Linked DNA regions of Roseiflexus sp. RS-1. Each later gene encodes a partner of the first gene's protein in a complex. Links are inferred from orthologs where the notes say so. Each region holds a gene or a part of one and is shown in the gene's direction. Other genes may lie near its edges. The genes, in order: prmC and prfA.

What was found.
Region 2: the proteins of prmC (region 1) and prfA are in contact, whole or in part, in a crystal structure (PDB 2B3T), measured with the Escherichia coli proteins. The link is inferred for Roseiflexus sp. RS-1 from one-to-one orthologs.

Annotation. Positions count from the first base shown.
Region 1 is NC_009523.1:4,410,807-4,421,185, reverse strand. What follows is about bases 3,195-6,088. They hold prmC (peptide chain release factor N(5)-glutamine methyltransferase), read left to right. Parts: upstream 3,195-4,159; coding sequence 4,160-5,017; downstream 5,018-6,088. Other genes in these bases: ROSERS_RS18165 (large ribosomal subunit protein bL28), read right to left, coding at 5,918-6,088; ROSERS_RS18170 (Cof-type HAD-IIB family hydrolase), read left to right, coding at 5,002-5,817; ROSERS_RS18180 (hypothetical protein), read left to right, coding at 3,621-4,157; ROSERS_RS18185 (SpoVR family protein), read left to right, coding at 3,195-3,603. Outside these bases: ROSERS_RS18195 (PrkA family serine protein kinase), read left to right, coding at 1-839; ROSERS_RS18190 (DUF444 family protein), read left to right, coding at 971-2,080; more of ROSERS_RS18185, read left to right, coding at 2,107-3,194; more of ROSERS_RS18165, read right to left, coding at 6,089-6,124; ROSERS_RS18160 (Asp23/Gls24 family envelope stress response protein), read left to right, coding at 6,242-6,598; ROSERS_RS18155 (DAK2 domain-containing protein), read left to right, coding at 6,595-8,148; ROSERS_RS18150 (DegV family protein), read left to right, coding at 8,197-9,045; ROSERS_RS18145 (DegV family protein), read left to right, coding at 9,049-9,894; ATP-dependent DNA helicase RecG, read left to right, coding at 9,907-10,379. UniProt on the Escherichia coli protein: Methylates the class 1 translation termination release factors RF1/PrfA and RF2/PrfB on the glutamine residue of the universally conserved GGQ motif, i.e. on 'Gln-235' in RF1 and on 'Gln-252' in RF2.
Region 2 is NC_009523.1:3,571,808-3,582,245, reverse strand. The notes cover bases 2,606-5,558. They hold prfA (peptide chain release factor 1), read left to right. Parts: upstream 2,606-3,517; coding sequence 3,518-4,600; downstream 4,601-5,558. Other genes in these bases: add (adenosine deaminase), read left to right, coding at 4,715-5,558; rpsU (30S ribosomal protein S21), read left to right, coding at 3,213-3,413; ROSERS_RS14770 (hypothetical protein), read left to right, coding at 2,812-3,021; ROSERS_RS14775 (Ig-like domain-containing alpha-2-macroglobulin family protein), read left to right, coding at 2,606-2,791. Outside these bases: more of ROSERS_RS14775, read left to right, coding at 1-2,605; more of add, read left to right, coding at 5,559-5,776; folK (2-amino-4-hydroxy-6-hydroxymethyldihydropteridine diphosphokinase), read right to left, coding at 5,795-6,295; ROSERS_RS14745 (SRPBCC family protein), read left to right, coding at 6,438-6,875; bifunctional pyr operon transcriptional regulator/uracil phosphoribosyltransferase PyrR, read left to right, coding at 6,881-7,432; ROSERS_RS14735 (aspartate carbamoyltransferase catalytic subunit), read left to right, coding at 7,446-8,402; ROSERS_RS14730 (dihydroorotase), read left to right, coding at 8,414-9,907; ROSERS_RS14725 (iron-sulfur cluster-binding protein), read left to right, coding at 9,907-10,438. UniProt on the Escherichia coli protein: Peptide chain release factor 1 directs the termination of translation in response to the peptide chain termination codons UAG and UAA.

The DNA of each region.
Region 1 (10,379 bases):
TGTTGACGCGCCTGGAAGAACCAAAGAAGCCGAACCTGACCCTGTTGCAGAAGCTCAAACTCTACAACGGGCGCACCCTGCCGGGCTTCACCGAGGACAACATCAAAGAACTGCGCAAGGAAGCGCCCAATGAGGGCATGCAGGGCATCAGCCCACGCTATATCCAGGATAAAATCTCGAACGCGCTGGTCAATTACCAGGCGGACGGGTATATCAACCCGTTCATGGTGCTGAACGAACTGGAGAATGGTCTGAAGAACCATGCGCTTATCACCTCGGAGGAGGATCGCAAACGCTACCGCGACCTGCTCTCGGTGGTAAAAGAGGAGTATACCGAGATCGTGAAGAACGAAGTGCAGCGCGCCATCAGCGCCGACGAGGAAGCGATCAAGCGTCTCTGCGCCAACTATATCGACAACATCAAAGCCTATACGCAGCGCGAGCGCGTGCGCAACAAGTTTACCGGGCAGTTCGAGGAACCTGATGAGCGGTTGATGCGGTCGATCGAGGAAAAGATCGATATTCCCGAGAGCCGCAAAGATGACTTCCGCCGCGAGATCATGAACTACATCGGTGCGCTGGCGGTCGAGGGCAAGACGTTCGATTACAAGACGAACGAGCGGCTCCACAAGGCGCTCGAACTCAAACTGTTCGAGGACCAGAAAGACTCGATCAAACTCACATCGCTCGTCTCACGGGTGATCGATAAGGATACCCAGGAAAAGATCGATGTCGTCAAGGCGCGCCTGATCCGCGATTTCGGCTACAATGAGCAGAGTGCGACCGATGTGCTCAACTATGTAGCGAGCATCTTCGCACGTGGCGATGTGAAACGTTGAACGAAGCCAGGACGGGCGCCGGAAAACGGTCGTGATGGCGTCTGGCAGGGCGTCAGCGGTTGTCCTGGGGATCAGGGGGGCTGCCTGGAGCAGTTCCTTCCTGATCCAGTCTCTCCAAAAAGGTGCATGCTATGTCGATACACCGCGTTGAGCGCGATCTGAACCGCTTTCGCCAGATTGTGCGCGGCAAGATCAAAAAAGACCTGCGAAAATACATGTCGCAGGGCGAAATGATCGGTCGCCAGGGGCGTAAGTATGTCTCGATCCCGCTGCCGCAGATCGATCTGCCGCAGTTTCGCTACGGCACGCGCCAGGGCGGTGGCGTCGGTCAGGGCGATGGGAATGTCGGCGACCCGATCGCGCAGGGCGATGGGCAGTCGGGTCAGGGTGAGGCCGGATCCGAACCAGGGCAGCATATCATCGAGGTTGATGTCACCCTGGAGGAATTGGCGCAGATCCTCGGCGAGGAACTGCAATTACCCAACATTCAGCCGAAAGGCAAAAAGAACATCATTTCGCAGAAAGACCGCTACTCCGGCATTCGTCGCGTCGGACCGGACTCGCTGCGGCATTTCAAGCGCACGTACCGCGAGGCGCTCAAACGTCAGATTTCGTCGGGCGAATACAACATCGCCGATCCGATTGTGGTGCCGATCCGACAGGATATGCGCTTCCGTTCCTGGAAGGAAACGCTCCAACCCGAGTCGAATGCCGTCATCATCTATATGATGGACGTCAGCGGCTCGATGGGCGCCGAGCAGAAGGAACTGGTGCGCATCACGGCATTCTGGATCGAAACCTGGCTGCGCTCGCAGTACAAAGCGATCGATATTCGCTACATCGTGCACGACGCTGCGGCGAAGGAGGTCGATCAGGAGACGTTCTACCATATTCGTGAGGGGGGCGGCACGAAGATCAGTTCGGCGTACAAACTGTGCAACAAACTGATCGATGAGCGCTATCCCGCCGATGAGTGGAACATCTATCCCTTCCACTTCTCCGACGGCGACAACTGGGGCGGGGGCGATACCCGCGAATGTATTGAATTGCTGCGCACCCAACTCCTTCCCAAAGTCAACCAGTTCTGCTATGGTCAGGTGCGTTCGCTGTATGGATCCGGTCGCTTCGCCCATGACCTGGAGGAGCACCTGGGCAAGCACGATGGGCTGGTGATCTCGGAGATCGCCGATCGCGACGATATCTACGACGCGATCAAGGACTTTCTCGGCAAGGGAAGGTAGTGCAGATCAGGACACACAAAACATCTATGAAGAGTACTCGTCTTCCACCAGAGTTGCAGGCAGCGTGGGAGGAGATCGAAGCCTATGCGAAAGAGTATGGGCTTGATTTCTTCCCCATCATTTATGAGGTGCTCGACTACCGCACGCTCTACGAGACGGCGGCGTTGGGAGGGTTTCCCATCCGCTATCCCCACTGGCGCTTCGGGATGGAGTATGACCAGCTCATAAAGGGCCACGTCTGGCTTGGCTCGACGATCTATGAGATGGTGATCAATACCAATCCGTCGTATGCGTACCTGCTCGAAGGCAACGAGATGGTGACGCAGAAGATGGTCATGGCGCATGTTGCGGCGCATGTCGATTTCTTCAAGAACAATATGTGGTTCGCGCATACGAATCGCAAGATGCTTGACGAAATGGCGAACCACGCCGCCCGCGTGCAGCGCATGATCGATCGCTACGGCTATGAGACGGTCGAAGAGTTTATCGATATCTGTCTCTCGCTCGAAAATCTGATCGACTATCACGCGCCGTATATCAAACGCCCCGAAGCGCAGACCCATCAGTCGGTGCTGGCGGAAGATGAGCCGCCGGTGGTGGAGGGGTTGCCGGTTGAGCGTAGTTACATGCGCGATTATATCAACCCGCCGGAGTTCCTCGAACAGCAGCGGAAACGTCTCGAAGCGGAGCGCGCCCGCCATAAGAAGTTCCCGGAACATCCGCAGAAGGACGTGCTCCTCTTCCTTATGAATTATGCGCCGCTGGAACGCTGGCAGCATTCCATCCTCGAAATTGTGCGCGATGAAGCATATTACTTCGCCCCCCAGGGGATGACGAAGATACTCAACGAGGGTTGGGCCAGTTACTGGCACTCGGAGATTATGACGCGCCGGGCGCTGCGCGATGATGAACTGATCGATTTTGCCGACCATCATTCCGGCGTGGTGGCGGTGCACCCCGGTCGTCTCAATCCATATAAGCTCGGTCTTGAATTGCTGCGCGATATCGAGCATCGCTGGAATACCGGACGCTTCGGGAAGGAGTATGAGGAGTGTGAAGACCTGGCTGAGAAACTGAACTGGGATAAGCAACTCGGTTTGGGGCGGCAGAAACTGTTCGAGATACGTCGCCTCTACAACGATGTGACGTTCATTGATGAGTTCCTGACTCCTGAGTTCGTGATGCAGCAGAAGCTCTTTACATTCCGCTACAATCGTGATACAGATATGTATGAGATCGCGTCGCGCGAGTTCAAGGAGATCAAGGAGAAACTCCTGTTCCGCCTGACGAATTTCGGTCAACCGTTCATCTATGTCGAGGATGGCAATTACAATAATCGCGGTGAACTCTATCTGCGCCATCGCTATGAGGGGGTCGAGTTGAAGATGGATTATGCCCGTGATACGATGCGCAATATCCAGCGTATCTGGACGCGCCCGGTGCACCTCGAGACGGTGGTGGACGAGAAGCGGCGGTTGATTACGTTCGACGGACGCGATTTCTCGGAACGGAAGATGGATTGATGACCTGGAGAGGAACCATGATGTCCGGTAAACAAACGGTTGATGCCTTGAAGCGCCTGGCAAGCGAGGGTCCGCACGCGGTGAGTGCGCTTTCCTGGACCGATGATGGTCTCAAAGTCATAGGGGTGTCCACCGGGTCGGTCGATGTGCGCATCGATCTTGCCGATCTGGATCGCTTCAGCGTTGCGTTGTGCGAACTTGCGACGACCTGCCGCACTGCGCCGGTCATCGATGATGCACGCGCCTGGCTCAGCGACCATGCAGCCGTAGCGATCCGGTCGTTGGGGTTCCTCGAGGAGCCGCTGGCGGTCTGGGAACTCGATGGTGATGAGGGTATCGCGCAGTTGCGCTCGTCGCCGCCGCTGCGCGAAGGTGACGATGTGACCTACTGGGAAGTCGTGATCCGCTGCGATGATCGCCCTTCCGCCACGATTGCCCGCTACCACTGGGCGCCAGGTTTGCCTGAACGCGAACGGGTGATCTATCCGGCGACTTTTGCGCAGATCGGGCGTATGGTTGCCGCTCTCGAGCAGGCGTTGACCTGTGAGGAGTAGCGGTGACAGGTTCTGCCCTTCGCGTCACGCTTGCCGACGCTATTGTCTGGGCGGTCGAAACGCTGCGTGACGCGAGTGAGACGCCGCGCCTGGACGCTGAGGTGCTGCTGGCGCATACGCTGGGATGGTCACGCGCACGGGTGCTGTCCAGGCTTGAGGAACCCTTTACCGACGAATCGCTCCATCAGTTTCGCACGCTGATACTGCGCCGCGCCGCGCGTGAACCGGTCGCCTACCTGGTTGGGCGGAAAGAGTTCTATGGTCTTGAGTTTGTCGTAGACCGGCGCGTGCTCGTGCCGCGCCCCGAAACCGAAACGCTGGTCGATGCGGCGCTGGAATGGGCAAAACACCGCCCCGCCCCGCTCGTGATCGCAGATATCGGTACGGGGAGCGGATGTATCGCTGTCGCGCTGGCAGTTCACCTTCCTCAGGCGCATATTTATGCCATCGATCTTTCCCGCGATGCGCTGGCGGTTGCCCGGCAGAATGTCATACGTCATCACGTTGACGCCAGCGTGACGCTTCTGAACGGCGACTTGCTGGCGCCGTTGCCGCAACCGGTCGATCTGCTGGTCAGTAATCCTCCGTATACCGTTCTCAACGAGGTTGATCCCGGTGTACGCATGCACGAACCGCACCTGGCGCTCGACGGCGGGAGTGATGGTCTTGCGGTCTATCGTCGTTTGTTTGCGGCAGCGCCGTCAGCGCTGCGACCCGGCGGTGCACTGATGCTGGAGATTGGCGCAACCCAGGCGCGTGCGGTCGTCGATCTGGCGCGGCAGGCGTTTCCCGAAGCAGTCATTCGCGTCCGACAAGACCTTGCCGGACGTGATCGAGTGGTGATATGCTTTTCCGATTAATCGCCCTTGATCTCGATGGCACCGTGATTGACCGTGATCTGGTCATTCACCCCGATGTGCGTGAAACGATTGCCGCAGTTCAGGCGCGCGGCATTCATGTGACCCTGGCGACCGGGCGTATGTTTAACGCAGCGATGCCGTTTGCGCGCGAACTCGACATCCGTGCGCCGATCATCTGCTACCAGGGTGCGCTGGTGCGCCATCCGCTCACCGGTGAGACGCTGTACCACGCGACGATGCCTGCCGATCTCGCTGCTGCGGCAGTGCACGCGCTGCTCGATGCCGATATCTTCGTGATCGCCTATATTCACGATGTTCACTACATCGCTGCGCATCGATCTGAACTCGAAGCGTACCTGGCGTTCCACCCGGAGGAGAACGAGATTGTCGTCGCACCCGATCTGGAGCGTCTGGTTGCACGAATGGCGCCGACCAAACTCCTGTTTGTGGCAGAGCCGCAGGTTGTCGAACGTGAGCTGGCGCGACTGAGCGACCGGTTTGGCGAGGCGCTGGCGATTATTCGTTCACATGCCATCTTTGGCGAACTCACAGCGCCGCACGTCAGCAAAGGGCAGGCGCTGGCGACGCTGGCGGAGTCACTGGGTGTTGCGCGCGAAGAGGTGATGGCGATCGGTGATCAGGAGAACGATCTTTCGATGATCACCTGGGCCGGGTTGGGTCTGGCAATGGGCAATGCCGTTCCTGCCGTGCGCGCGCAGGCGCACGCCGTTCTGCCGCCGGTCGGCGAGGCAGGCGTTGCCTGCGCTTTGCGGCGCTACGTGCTGAATTGCACGTCCTGACCCTATCCGCTATAATGGCGGGCGTTTTCATTCCAGCCCGGCAACGAAAAAGGCTGGCATCGCAGCGCGACGCCAGCCTGAGCGGTCAGTCGAACAATATTCAGCGCGCCCGGTACATTGTGCGCAGGCACCTGGTGCAAACCTTGATCTGTACTTTCTCGCCATCGACCATGATCGTTGTTTTCTGCACATTCGGCTTGAAGGTGCGATTGGTCTTCGGCGCGCGCCGTGCCCAGCCACCCGACGCTTTGTGCCGGATGTTTCGTCCAAAACTGACGCTCTTGTTGCAAACCATGCACTTTGCCATACCAGCAATCACTCCCCCGGCTGCGCCAGGAACTTCTTGATGTCATTGACACACTGGTGGGAGACTATACCATATTCCGAAGGAAGACGCAACCTTTGCATTAAGGATGCCAGCGCTATGCACAATCGATCCGCAACCATCACCATTCCGGCCGGACGCGCAACCGTTGCCCCGCGTGCTATCGCCTCGATTGCCGCTGCTGCTGCTCTACGGTGTGATGGCGTTGCAGGGCTGAGCGATCCGCAGGGTCCGCCGATCATCCTGCCGCCAGGCGACGCACGGCGCGGCATTGAGGTGCACCTGCACCAGAACTCACTCGCCGTCGATGTGTATCTGATTGTGCAGGCAGGCAAACCGATTGCCGATGTGGCGCATGCTGCACAGTCTGCGGTGCGCGCGGCGTTGTCCTTTGCGCTTGATCTCCCTGAGCCGATGGTCAACATTCGCGTGCAGGGGGTGGGAGGACGATCATGACCGGCGCGTGGAATGGTGAACATCTGCTGGAAGCGCTGCGCGCAGCCGCGCACGATCTTGAGCGCCACGCTGCGTCGCTCAATGCGCTGAATGTGTTTCCGGTTCCCGACGGCGATACCGGCACGAATATGGCGCTGACGCTCAGTGGGGCGTTGCGCGACATTGCGCCAGACCCATCGTGCGGTGTGGTGGCGGAACGGGTCGGGTACTGGGCAACACTGCGCGGGCGCGGTAATTCGGGCATCATTCTGTCGCAGATGCTGCGCGGTGTCGCCGCTGCTCTCGCCGGGCATCACCTGATGAGCGGGCGCGAAATGGCAGCAGCGCTGGCGCACGGAAGCGCGCGCGCCTATGAAGCGGTGCTGCGCCCGGTGGAAGGCACGATGCTGACCGTCATTCGCTGCGCCGGTGAAGCGGCACAGCGTGCAATTGCGGCTGGCGAGGCGTCGCTTGGCGCTGTACTCGATGCGGCGGTGCGTGAAGCGCGTGCAGCGGTGGCACGAACGCCGCAACTGCTGGCGACCCTGCGCGAGGCAGGGGTGGTCGATGCCGGTGGTCAGGGCATGCTGGTGCTGCTCGAAGCGCTACTGCGCTACGCGCGCGGCGAAACAGGCGGGTCGTTCACACCGCCGGTCACAGCGCCAGCGCTCGTCACGGATCATGCAGATGCAGTCGGCTACTGCACCAGTTTCGTGATCCATCGGGTGACGGTATCGCTGGACACGCTCCGGCGTGTGTTTGCAACGCTCGGCGACTCACTGGTGGTCGCGGGGGATCAGGCGCTGGTGAAAATTCATCTCCACACCCTGCGACCGGGTGATGCGCTCAACCAGGCGCTGGAGTATGGCGCACTCGACCAGGTCGAAGTCGTCAACATGGATCTGCAACGTGCTGCATTGCACTCCAGCGCACCGGTTCCGGTCGAACAGGCGGACATTGCCGCAGCGCCCGAAGCGGTCGGGATCATTGCCCTGGCGCCGGGCGCTGGTTTTGCAGCAATCCTGCGCGACCTGGGCGCCAGCCTGGTGGAGGAAACCGTAGCGACGCCGACGGTCGATGAATGGCTGGCGCTCTTTGAGCGTGTGGCGGAGCGCAGCATGATCGTTCTGCCCAACGATCCGCAGGCGCTGGAGACCGCGCGCAGTGCAGCGCAACAGGTCAACCGACGCATCGATGTCGTACCGGCAATGTCGTCGCCCCAGGGGATTGCCGCGCTGCTGGCGCTGAACTTTCAAGCCGGGATTGATCAGAACCTCCAGATGATGAAGGCGGCAGCGGAGCGCGTGCAGGTGATTACATTCGAGGTGCAACAGGACGGCGAACGACACGTGCCTGCAGAAGCGCCGCAAGATGCGTATAATGTGTGCCATGCACTGCGCCAGCACGGGGCTGACGCTGCTGAGATCGCAACGCTGTACTATAGTCGGGGGGGCGATGTTGCCCGGGCTGAAATGCTGGCGGAAGCGATTCGCGCCGCTTTCCCCGCGCTGCATGTCGAAATACACGCTGGCGGGCAACCCGGCGACAGCATGATCATTGCGCTCGAATAGATGCCGCCGGAAGTCCCGCAATCCTTGCGCATGTGAAATGAGAAACGTATGGCAAGCATCAAAATCGTGACCGATAGTTCCTGCGACATCCCGTTGAGTGTTGCCCATGAACTAGGCATCGAGATTGTACCGATGCAGATCGTCATCGGTAATCAGAGTTACCGGGCTGGTCTCGACATTACTGCAGAGCAGTTCTATCAGGCCTTGCAGGAGAATCGGACTCAGGTGACCGTGCAACCTCCGCCGATGACGGCGTTCGAGCAACTCTACCGGCGTTTGACTGTGGAGTATGAACATATCTTCTCACTCCATCTTTCCGGTCGTCTCGTGCCAGCCTACCACGTGGCGCAGCAGGCGCGCAACCGTTTGCCGGCATCGTCGAGCCGGGTCGAAGTTATCGACAGTAAACTCCTCTCGATGGCACTGGGCATGGTCGTGGTGCACGCGGCGCGAGCGGCGCGCGATGGTGCAACTCCCGAAGAGACAGCGCACCTGATCAACCTCCTGATTCAACATTGCCATCTTGTCTTCTTTGTCGATACCATCGAGTATCTCGAACATAGCGGGCGCCTGGCGCTGGCAACGACCGTTCTCGGATCGATGCAGCGCATCAAGCCGCTCCTCCTGCTCGATGATGGCGAAATTGTGCCCTACGAACGCACCCGCACCCGCGCCAAAGCCATCGAAGGGTTATACACCTTTATTGAGGATTTTCCGCGCGTCCGTGAGGTGACGGCGTTGTACGCCACAACGCCGGAAGATGTCGAGAAATTGCTGGAAAAGGTCGATCCGATCTTCCCGCGTGATCGGGTGCAGACGATGCAGTTTGGACCGAGCGTTGGTGCGTTTCTTGGACCAGGCGCGATGGGTGTGGCGGTGTTTGAGGGAATTGATTGACGTATGCCATCAGTCCATATTGTTGTCGATTCGACAGCCGACATACCTGCCGATGCCCGTGCTGCATACCACATTCATGTGGTGCCGGTGCTGCTGCATCGTCAGGGTGAAACGCTGCGCGACGATATCGATATCAGCCGTGATGAGTACTATCGCTGGATCGCCGAACACAACGAACTTCCGACCACCTCGGCGCCATCGGTTGGCATGTTCGAGGAAGTGTTCCGCGAGTTGACGCGCGACGGCGGCGCAGTGCTGTCGATCAGCGTTGCGGCTGGCTTGAGCGCCACATACAACGCCGCCGTGCAGGCGGCGCGGCTTGTCGAGGATGCGCGCATCGTCTGCGTCGATAGCCATTCGATTGCCATGCCTGTTGCCTATCTGGCGCTTGCTGCTGCGCGTCGCCTGGCGCAGGGCGCAACGCTGGAAGAAGCAGTTGCCCTGGTTGAAACGTTGCGTGAGCAGACGGTGGCGTATGTGGCGCTTCAAACACTGCGCTATCTGGAGCGAGGCGGGCGGATCAGTCGCACGCGGGCGTTGCTCGGCACACTGCTCGATGTGAAGCCCATTCTGGAGGTGCGCGACTCGCAGGTATTGCCGGTTGAACGGGTGCGCACCTGGCGGCGTGTTCCCGCACGGCTGCTCGAACTGGTGCAGGCGCGGGGCGCATACCAGGAATTGAGCGTCGTGTATACAACCAGCCGCGCCGAAGCGGAGTCGCTGGCAGATGCATGCGCTGCCGCAGGGCTGCTTGCGCGCGACCGCATCCGCACAGTGCAGATCGGCGCTGTGCTGGGAACCCACATGGGACCCGGCGCACTGGGGATTACAGGGTTGTTGAATGCGTGACCCTGACAGCGTATGGACGAGAAAGAGCAGATCATTCGTCTTGGCAGATTGCTGGCGGAGGAAGAGCGTCGCGGGTGTGACAACAGCACCGTTGCAGGCGGGTTGGAGCGTTTTCTGACGACATGGCGTATGGAAGCCGGGGATGCGCTGCGCTACGAGCCGGTGCAGCAGGCGCTTGAACTGCTTGCCGGATACGCCGTGCTCGATCAGCCAACCCGGCGCGCGCGCGTCGGCATCGCACTCGAAAACCTTCGCTCGTTGTTTCGCGCTCAACCGACGTCGCATTCCTCAGCAGCGCCCAAGGTCACGATGCCGACGCGCGCGCCGGTGCGCCGTCCTTCCCGTCCGGCGCCAGCGTCAGCGCGCCCGCTCACACCCGACTCACCGCTTGAGGATGTGCCGGGCATCACCCGGATCATGGCGCAGTCGTTCCGGCGTCTTGGCGTGCGTACCGTGCGCGATCTGCTCTACCATTTTCCCCATCG
Region 2 (10,438 bases), 840 kb from region 1 along the record:
TGTCTTCTGGGGAGTCGATGACAGCAACCGCGTCGATCTGATCGCCGACAAACGCCGCTATAAGCCCGGCGACACTGCAACGATCCTGGTGACGGCGCCCTACCCGGACACGACCGCGCTACTCACCATCGAACGCGGCAATGTTATCGAACATCGCGTTCTGACGATCCAGGGTTCGACCGGTGTGTTGCAGGTTCCCATCCGTGAGGAGTATGCGCCAAACGTGTACGTTTCGCTGACGCTGATCAAAGCGCCGGGTGACGGCAGCAGCGTCGATGCGCCCGCCGCGCCCGATCTGCGGGTGGGTATCGTGAAACTGCCGGTCTCAACTGAACGTCAGGAACTGACCCTGACGCTCACCCCTGATAAAACACAGGTCGGTCCGCGCGATACGGTCACTTACACGGTGAAAGCGACCGACTACACCGGCAAGGGGGTGCGTGCCGAGGTGGCGCTGGCGCTGGTCGATAAGGCGGTGCTGACGCTGTTTGATGATCCCAATCCGTCACTGCTCCAGGCGTTCTACAATCAGCGCGCGCTTGGCGTATTCACCTCCAACCCGCTGACGGCGCTGGTTGATCGGGTGACGTTGCGGCTACAACCGGGCGACAAAGGCGGTGGCGGCGGTCTGGAAGCAGGAACCCTCGTCCGACGCGATTTTCTCGATACCGCCTTCTGGAACCCGGCGCTGGTCACCGATGATAACGGCATGGCGCAGTTCAGCGTGACCCTGCCGGACAACCTGACGACCTGGCGCCTGACGGCGCGCGCCATCACCGCCGATACCCTGGTTGGTGAAGCAACGATCGACATTGTTTCCAGCAAACCATTGCTCCTGCGTCCAACCCTGCCGCGTGCGCTCACCGTCGGCGACCGCCCGGTGTTGCAGGTGGTGGTGCAGAACACCACGAGCGCCGCCATCGACGCGACAGTGCGGATCGCGCCCAACCCTGCGCTGACCATTGACGGACCGACCGAGCAGCAGGTTAATGTTCCGGCAAACGGAACCGTGCTGGTGCGCTGGCAGGCGACGGTCAATGAGCCGCCCGGTGAAAGCGATGAAGCGTTGCTGACGGTACGCGCCGTCGGTGGAGGGTACCAGGATGCCATCGAGACGCGGGCGCCGCTGCGTCGGCTTACTACTGCCGAAGCGACCGCCAGCGCCGGTCAGGTGATCGATCAGGTGGTCGAAACGATCAAACTGCCGCCGGAGAAAATCGCCAGTGCGCGGGTCGAACTGGATCTCACACCGTCGCTGGTCGCTGGCATTGTCAAAGGTGTCGAGAAACTGGCGAGCGCGCCGTACTTCAGCAGCGAAGCAACTGTCAGCAGTTTTCTGCCAGCAGTCGCGTCCTACCGTCTGATCCAGCAGGCGGGCTTCGACGACCCGCAGTTGCGCGCAACGCTGGAGCGCAGCGTAACGAATGGCGTGCAGCGTCTTTCTGCGCTGCAACAACTCGATGGCGGTTGGGGATGGTGGAGCGGCGACCGGAGCGATCCCTATCTTACGGCGTATGCCGTTCAGGGTCTGGTGGAGGCGCAACGCGCCGGGTTTGCCGTGGATCAGTCGATGCTGGATCAGGCGCTGACCTTCCTGACCGAAGCGCTCAATGACTCCCGGCGCCTGAACGACCCCAATGACCGCGTCTATGTGCTCTTTGTCCTTGGTGAAGCAGGGAAGCCGGATCGTGGACGGTTGGTGAACCTGTACAACGAACGGAACAATCTCACACCTGCCGGAAAAGCCTACCTGCTTATGGCGCTCCAGACGGCTGGGAGCGAGGAGAGTCGCATCAAGACGCTCCTTGCCGAACTGATGGGGCGGGCCGTGCTGACGGCATCCGATGCGCACTGGGATGCAGGGGACATGTGGTTCTGGGGACTTGACAGCGACGTGACTACCACCGGTCTGGCGTTGCGTGCGCTGTTGCGCGCCGATCCGCAGAACTTCTTAATTCCTAACGCAGCGCGCTGGTTGATGGGCGAGCGGGAGCGTGATGTCTGGCGCACGACCTACGATTCGGCGGGCGCCGTGCTTGCGCTTGCCGAATACGCGAGCCAGACCGATGACCTGCAAGCCGACTACCGCTATCGCGCAACACTCGACGGGCGCACCCTCCGCGAAGCGACCGTCACGCGTGACACCCTGCGCGAGACTGATCGGGTGATCATTGCAGCATCCGAACTGAAACCCGAAGGCAATCAGGTGGCGCTGCAACGGCAGGCAAGACCCGGACAGAGCAGCAAAGGGCGGCTCTACTACACCGTGCGCCTGCGCTACGCTGAGGATGTCGCCACTGCTCAGGCGCTTGATCGGGGATTCATCGTGCAGCGCGAGTATATCGCCGTCGCCAGCGACACGCTCACTCCAACCGGGCAACTGATCACTCAGGCGCGCCAGGGCGACCTGGTGCAGGTCCGCATCACCCTGCGCGTCCCAACCGATGTGCGCTACCTGACCGTGGAGGACTTCCTTCCCGGTGGGTTGGAAGCGCTGGATGCCAGCCTGAAGACAACCACTGCAGCAGCGCGGGAAGCGACGCTGGCGCCGCGGATCGAAGGCGGTGACGCGATGCCCTACTGGTGGTACTTTACGCACACCGAAGTGCGCGATGGGCGGGTGGCGCTCTTTGCCACCGACCTGCCGAAAGGGGTCTACACCTACACCTATCTGGCGCGGGCGACCGTTCCAGGGACATACGTCGCGCTGCCGGCAACTGCGTATCGAACATATGCGCCGGATGTGTTCGGCAGGAGCACGGGAGCGTCGTTTACGATTGTTACGCCGTAACTGAAATCACGGAGCAACCTATGACAACTGGCGACGAGTACATCCGTCATACCTTCGCCATTCTGTTTGACGTTCCCGCCGATCTGGCAGCAGATCGGGCAATCACGAAGGACGTATTGAACGCAGCAGTCAGCCGGATCACCGAACTGATCGAAGCCGACGCACGCCTCCAGGCGCTCCTGCAGCAACACGGCATTGAATATGGCTGGGAAGCGGGGAGTTGGGAATAAGCAAACGGACAGGGCATGTGCCGGTTTCGCGGTTTTGCATCCAGGTTGCGCGATCCAGATCGAGCGTGTATACTAAAGGATGTGCAAGCGGTGCAGGCGCAGATCGCACCGTAATGCTGCGCCGGGGGGAGGTGAACAGGTTGTTCTTCCGCGCCGGGTGAATCACCAGCGTGTGTGGATAAGCCAGAAATATGCGAGTAGAACGACGCGACGGCGAGACCGTTGATCAATTGCTTCGTCGATTCAACAAGGTTGTTGTTGCCGAGCGCATCACCAAGACCTTCCGCGAGAAGATGCATTTTATTTCTGAAAGCGAAAAGCGCAAAGAAAAGCGTCGCCGTGCTGAGCGCAATCGCCGCAAGAAGGCATTGCAGCAGGCTCAGCAGGGTTAACCCGCTTCTCAACCGTCGCAGAGCGCCGGGCATGGCACCCGGCGCTCTGTCATGCCCGATGCGCATGGTATAATGCTTCAGGTGTTACAACTATGGCTCTTGCTCTGATCGATAAACTTGCCAACGTCGCTGCACGCTACAACGAACTGCTCGATCTGATGGCGCAACCCGAGATCGCCACCGATCCCGTTCGGTTGCAGCAGTATGTGCGTGAGCAGCGCGACCTTGAACCGCTCGTCGAGGCGTATCAGGCGTACCGCGATGTGGAACGCCAGATCGAGGATACCCGCTTCTTGCTGGCGAACGAGACCGATCCGGAGGTGCGTCAACTCGCCCAGGAGGAACTGGACCATCTCATCGAGCGCCGCGCCCGACTCGAGACGGATATCAAGGTCTTGCTGCTGCCGCGCGACCCGAATGACTCGAAGAATGTCATCATGGAGCTGCGACAGGGCGAAGGCGGCGACGAGGCGGCGCTCTTCGCCGCAGACCTGTTCCGCATGTATACGCGCTACGCCGAACAGCGCGGGTGGGATGTGGACGTCATCAGCGCAACGGAGAACGGTCCCGGCGGCTATAAAGAGATTGTGTTCGAGATCAAGGGCGAAGGGGCGTATAGCCGCCTCAAGTACGAAGGCGGCGTTCATCGCGTGCAGCGGGTGCCGGCCACCGAAGCGCGCGGGCGGATTCACACCTCTACTGCCACCGTCGCCGTCCTGCCGGAAATTGAAGAGACCGAGATCGAACTGAACCCGTCCGATTATCGGGTCGATGTCTTTCGTTCGAGCGGGCATGGCGGTCAGGGGGTCAACACCACCGACTCGGCGGTGCGGATTGTGTACAAGCCGGGAACGCCGGAAGAAATCGTTGTGACCTGTCAGGATAGTCGTTCGCAACTGAAGAACAAGGCATCGGCGCTCGCCGTCTTGCGCGCCCGTCTCTATGCTCGCGAAGAAGAGAAGCGCCGCAAAGAACTGGGAGAGTCGCGTCTGGCGCAGGTCGGCGCCGGCGAACGCGCCGAGAAGATTCGCACCTATAACTTTCCGCAAGACCGGGTGACGGATCATCGGATCGGGCAAAACTTCTCGAATCTTCCAGGTATCCTCGATGGCGATCTTGACCGTCTGATCGATGCGCTGATCATTGCTGACAACGCCGAACGCCTTGAGGCTGTGGCAACTCGCTGATCGCGCCTGATCCGCCCCGGTTCATAGCAACGACGCCCCGCTCCGACGTACACGGATCGACGCCGTAGACCTGCGCCTGGTGACCAGATACGGTGCGTCTGTTGAGGAATCGAGGTGGCTGTGAGCACCCAGCAGCAACTGCTCCCCGAGATCGATGAGTTCGTCACCCGCATGCCGAAGGTTGAACTGCACCTTCACCTGGAAGGCGCTATTCGTCCCTCTACCCTGCTGGCGCTTGCCGAACGCAACGACGTCGATCTGCCAGCGCGCGATGAAGCGGGGGTGGCGCAACTCTTCAACTATCACAACTTCCACGAATTCCTGACCATCTTCATGGTTCTGGCGCGATCCCTGACAACCGGGCGCGATTTTGAGCAGGTGGCGTATGAACTTGGCGAGGATCTGGCGAAACAGCGCGTTCGCTATGCTGAAGTGATGATTTCGCCGGTTCAGTATCATCGCCGCGCTCTCGATCTCGATGAAGTGGTGCAGGGTGCAGCATCCGGTTTTGCACGCGCAACCCGTGAGTATGGCGTGCGGTTCGGGCTGGTCTTCGATTATGGGCGCCAGTTCGGGGTGGAACTGGCCTGGCAACTGCTGGAGCACGCTATCCGCAATATGCCCTATGGTGTGGTTGGCTGGTCGATCGGCGGCGATGAGATTAACCATCCGCCGGAGCCGTTTGCCGGAGTTTTTGCTGCGGCCCGGCGCGCGGGGTTGCAGGTGATGGCGCACGCTGGCGAAGTGGTCGGTCCTGCAAGTGTCTGGGGCGCGATCGATGCGCTGGGTGTCCGCCGCGTGGGGCATGGCATTCGCAGCATCGACGATCCAGAACTGATCACTGCCCTCCGAATGCGCAATATCGTGCTCGATGTCTGCCCGACCAGCAATGTGCGCACCGGCGCCGTCTCTGGTCTCGATGCGCATCCGCTGCGTCGCCTCTTTGATGCTGGCGTACCACTGACGATCAACACCGACGATCCGGTCTTCTTCAACACAACCCTGTGCAATGAATATCGCATGGCAACCCGGCTTTTCGGCTTTACCGCCGATGACCTGACGCGGATAGCGTTGACCGGCGCGCACGCGGCGTTCCTGCCCGAAACGGACAGCCTTGCACTGGCGCATGAACTTGAGGAAGAGATAGCCGGTCTGCGCACAGAACTGGGGATATGATGCCTGGCGGCATCAGCATCAGACGCCTGGATCGTACAGTTTCACCTGGTCGGCATCATCGACATCGGCAAGTAACTGGGTGACGGTATAGTACAACACCGGGTGCATCAGATCGGGCGCAAGTTCGGCAAGCGGCTTCAGGACGAATGCGCGCTGAGCCAGACGGGGGTGGGGGATGGTCAATTCAAACGACTCCATCTGCGCCGTACCGTAAAAGAGAATGTCAAGATCGATAGGGCGCGGACCGTACTGAATCCCCCGGCGCCGCCCCATAGCACGTTCGATCTTTTGCAGTTCAACCAGCAGATCGAACGGCTTGAGCGTCGTGCGACCTTCAACCACTGCATTGATGAACGCATGCTGGCTGACATAGCCCAGCGGCGCCTGCACATACAGGCGTGAGGCGCGCGTAACCTTGATGACCTGGCTCAAACGCACGACCGATTCCCGTAGCCGGGCAACGCGGTCACCAATGTTGCTGCCAAGCCCGATATAGACGGTTGTTTCATGCTGCGCCATTGATGGTGGATCCAGAAAGCGTTTCTCGATTGTCAATCTGTCTGTTCTCCCGTATTATACGACCGAATCGCGCGCTGCGCTGTTCCGTAGCACGGAGCCGTCCGCAACGTTTCGATCATGCAGTTGGGAAAGGAGCAGGACAATGTCGTCGGTGGAACACAGCATCTTCATCAATGTGCCGGTTGATACGGTGTTCGAGGCGCTTCTGCGCGTCGAAGACGCGCCGAAATGGGTTGTCGGTCTCGAAGAAGTGCACGATGTGACCGGGCGCAACGTTGGCGACACGTTTGCCTGGACGTTCAAAATGGCGGGAACGCTGACCTTTCGCGGCAAAACAACCTTCGCCGCGATTGAACCGGGGCGCTATCTGCGCGAAGAGGGGAGCGGCGACCTGTCGAATGTCTGGGTGTGGCGCCTGACCCCCGAAATGAGCGGCACACAGGTGCATGTGCGCATCGACTACACGGTCCCGGGCGGCGCTCTGATCGGCGGGATTCTCGACAAACTGTTCGTTGAACGGCAGAACCAGAAAGACCTGGAGCAAACGCTGAGCAACCTGAAACAGATGCTCGAAGGGTAGCGCATATGGGGGAAAAGCAGATCCTGGATGCTGATGATATCCGCCGCGCCATCACTCGTATTGCGCACGAGATCGCCGAGCGCAACGCCGGGGTGCGTGATGTGGCGCTCGTCGGCATCCGGCGACGTGGCGCTCCGCTGGCGATGCGCATTGCGGCTGCACTCGAAGAGATCGAGCGCGTGCGCGTGCCGGTCGGTGTGCTGGACATCACCCTTTACCGTGACGACCTCGGCATCCGCGGTCCGGCGCCGGTCGTGCACGCTACCGATATTCCCTTCGACATCAGTGGGCGCACGGTCGTGCTTGTCGATGATGTGCTCTACACCGGGCGCACTATTCGCGCAGCGCTCGATGCACTGACCGATTTCGGCAGACCGGCGCGCATTCAGCTGGCGGTGCTGATCGATCGCGGTCATCGCGAGTTGCCGATCCGCGCCGATTTCGTGGGGAAAAACGTACCTACCTCGCGCGATGAACGGATCGCCACCCGCCTGCATGAGGTCGATGGCGGCGTGGATGGCGTCTTCATCGTGCGCACCACAGCGACCAGCGGGTAAGGAGTTCTGAGTTATGAGCGTACCTGCGGAGGCGGGAAAACGACGGGATCGTCGCCGGCACGTGCTCGATCTCGACGATTTCTCAACTCAGGAGATCGAAGAGATTCTCGAAACCGCCGTCAGCATGAAAGAGGTGCTGGGGCGGGCAATCAAGCAGGTGCCGACCCTGCGCGGTAAAACGATCGTCAACATGTTCTTTGAAGAGAGCACCCGCACCCGGATTTCGTTTGAACTCGCCGGGAAAGCGCTCTCCGCCAATGTCGTCAACTTCACGGCGCGCGGCAGCAGCGTCGAGAAGGGTGAATCGCTGATCGACACCGTGCGAACATTGCAGGCGCTTGGCGCCGATATGCTGGTCATGCGCCACAGTGAGTCAGGAGCGCCGTACCTGGCAGCGCAGTATTTCCACGGTTCGGTGATCAACGCTGGCGACGGGCGCCATGCGCACCCGACCCAGGCGCTCCTCGATCTCTTTACAGTGCGGCAGCGACTGGGGCGTATCGAGGGTCTCAAGGTGGTGATCGTCGGCGACATTCTGCATAGCCGGGTTGCGCGGTCTAATCTGTGGGGCTTTACCCGTATGGGCGCTTCGGTGACACTCTGTGCGCCGCAGACGTTGATCGGTCCGGAGTCGTTCTGGAAAGCGACCTGGCCCGACCTGACGATCACCAGCAACCTGGACGAGTGTATCAAAGATGCCGATGTGATTATGACCCTGCGCTTGCAGAAGGAGCGAATGGAAGCAGGGTTGCTCCCTTCCCTGCGAGAGTACAGTCGCTTTTTTGCCATCACTGCTGAGCGCGTGGCGCGCGCTGCGCCGCACTGCCTGGTGATGCACCCCGGTCCGATGAACGAAGGCGTCGAGATCATGCCCGATGTCGCCACATCAGCCCAATCCGTGATCGAAGAGCAGGTCGCGAATGGCGTGGCAGTGCGGATGGCGTTGCTCTACCGTCTCTCTGGCGAGTGAAAAGAGTTCCTATGCGGTATCTGATCAAGAATGGTTCGATTATCGATCCGGCACGGCGTGTTGCCACCATCGGCAACGTGCTGGTCGAAAACGGCAAGGTCGTTCAGGTGATCGATCTTGCCGATCTGACCATCGCGCCGGAGCCACTCGATGACCACACCGAGGTAATCAATGCGCGCGGTGCGGTGATTGCCCCTGGCTTCCTCGACCTGCATGCCCACGTGCGCGAACCGGGCGAGGAGCACAAGGAAACTATCGAAACTGCGACGAAAGCGGCAGCTGCTGGCGGATTTACCACGCTGTGCGTGATGCCGGATACGCGCCCGCCTATCGACTGCGCTGCGGTGGCGCGTCAGATCCGTGACATTGCGCGGCGACGCGGCGTGGTGCGTATCGAGCCGATCGGTGCGATCACCGTTGGACGCGCCGGGCAGACCCTTACCGAGATGGCAGAACTTGTCGAAGCCGGATGTGTCGGCTTTTCTGATGAGGGAAACACCGTGATGGACGCCACAGTGATGCGGAACGCGCTGGCATATGCGGCGATGCTCGACACGCCGATCATGGCGCATTGCGAAGATGTGCGCCTGACCCGTGGATGGGGCATGCACGACGGCGCTGTCGGTATTCGCCTCGGTCTGCCAGGGTACCCGGCTGCTGCCGAAGAAGCCATGGTTGCGCGCGATATTGCGCTGGCGGAAATGACCGGCGCGCATCTGCATATCTGCCACGTCAGCACTGCCGGAAGCGTCGCGCTTATCCGCGCTGCGAAAGCGCGCGGCGTGCGTGTAACCGCCGAGGTGACGCCGCATCACCTGACACTGACCGATCGCTGGGTTCTGGGCAATCTCGATGTACCGCACGGCGAAGGGAAATCAGGACATCGCGCGGGGCGTGAGCGTGTCGATGCGAATGAGGATGGTCTCGATCTTCCGTCACGTCTCAAATCAACCCTGTTGCCGCCCTACCACACATCGACGCGCGTGAGACCGCCGCTGCGCACCGAACAGGATGTGGAGGCGTTGATCGAAGGATTGCGCGACGGGACGATCGATGCCATCGCGTCGGATCATGAACCGCAGAGCGCGGTTGATAAAGAGTGTGAGTACCGCCTGGCCGCGTCGGGCATCAGCAGTCTCGAAACGGCGCTGGGGCTGGCGTTGACCCTGGTGCACCGCGGGAAACTCGACCTGGTCGACCTGGTCGCCAAATTTACCGAGGGTCCGGCGACGGTGCTTGGACGTGCGCCAGCAACCCTGCGCCCCGGTTCGCCAGCGGACATCGTTATTTTTGACCCGGACTCGCCGTGGATCGTCGATCCTGCGAGGTTTTTCTCAAAAGGGCGTAACACGCCGCTCGCCGGTCAACGCCTCAAAGGGCAGGTGATGCTGACCATGTACCGCGGGCAGATCGTGTTCCGCCGCGGCAATTTTGGCATCGGCACCGGCGCGTTGCAGCAGGCGTCGCGGCTCGAAGGCATCCTCGGCAACGAGAATGGCGAATAATGGCACGCCAGCACACACTTGCGATCGCCGACCATCGCCAGGTGACGGCGCACCTCCGCTGGCTTGCGCTGCATGCGCCCGATCTGGCGCGTGATGCGCGTCCCGGTCATGCACTGCTGGTGCACTGCAACGACTCCGATGACCGGTATCGGTTGCTGCGTCGTCCGCTCTTTCTGGCTGCAACGATGCCGGAAATTGGACAGCTGGCGCTGCTCTATGAACCGCACGAGCCGGGGCTGGCATGGCTGGCGCGCCGCTTGCCGGGTGAAACCCTCGATGTCGTGGGGTTGTCTGGACGTCCCTTTCCCCTGAATGATCGTCAGCGCAATCTGTTGCTGGTTGGCGCCAGCGCGGGGCTTGCCGCGCTGATCTTCATGGCACGCTTTACCGCCCCCTACGCTGCTGTGACTCTGCTCGCCTTCGCCGATGACCAGGAACGCCTGCCGCCACCCTTTCTGCTCCCCTCCGCCGTCGAGTATGTCACTATGGTGGACATGGATGTTGCAGCATCCGTTGCGGCAGCGCTGCAAC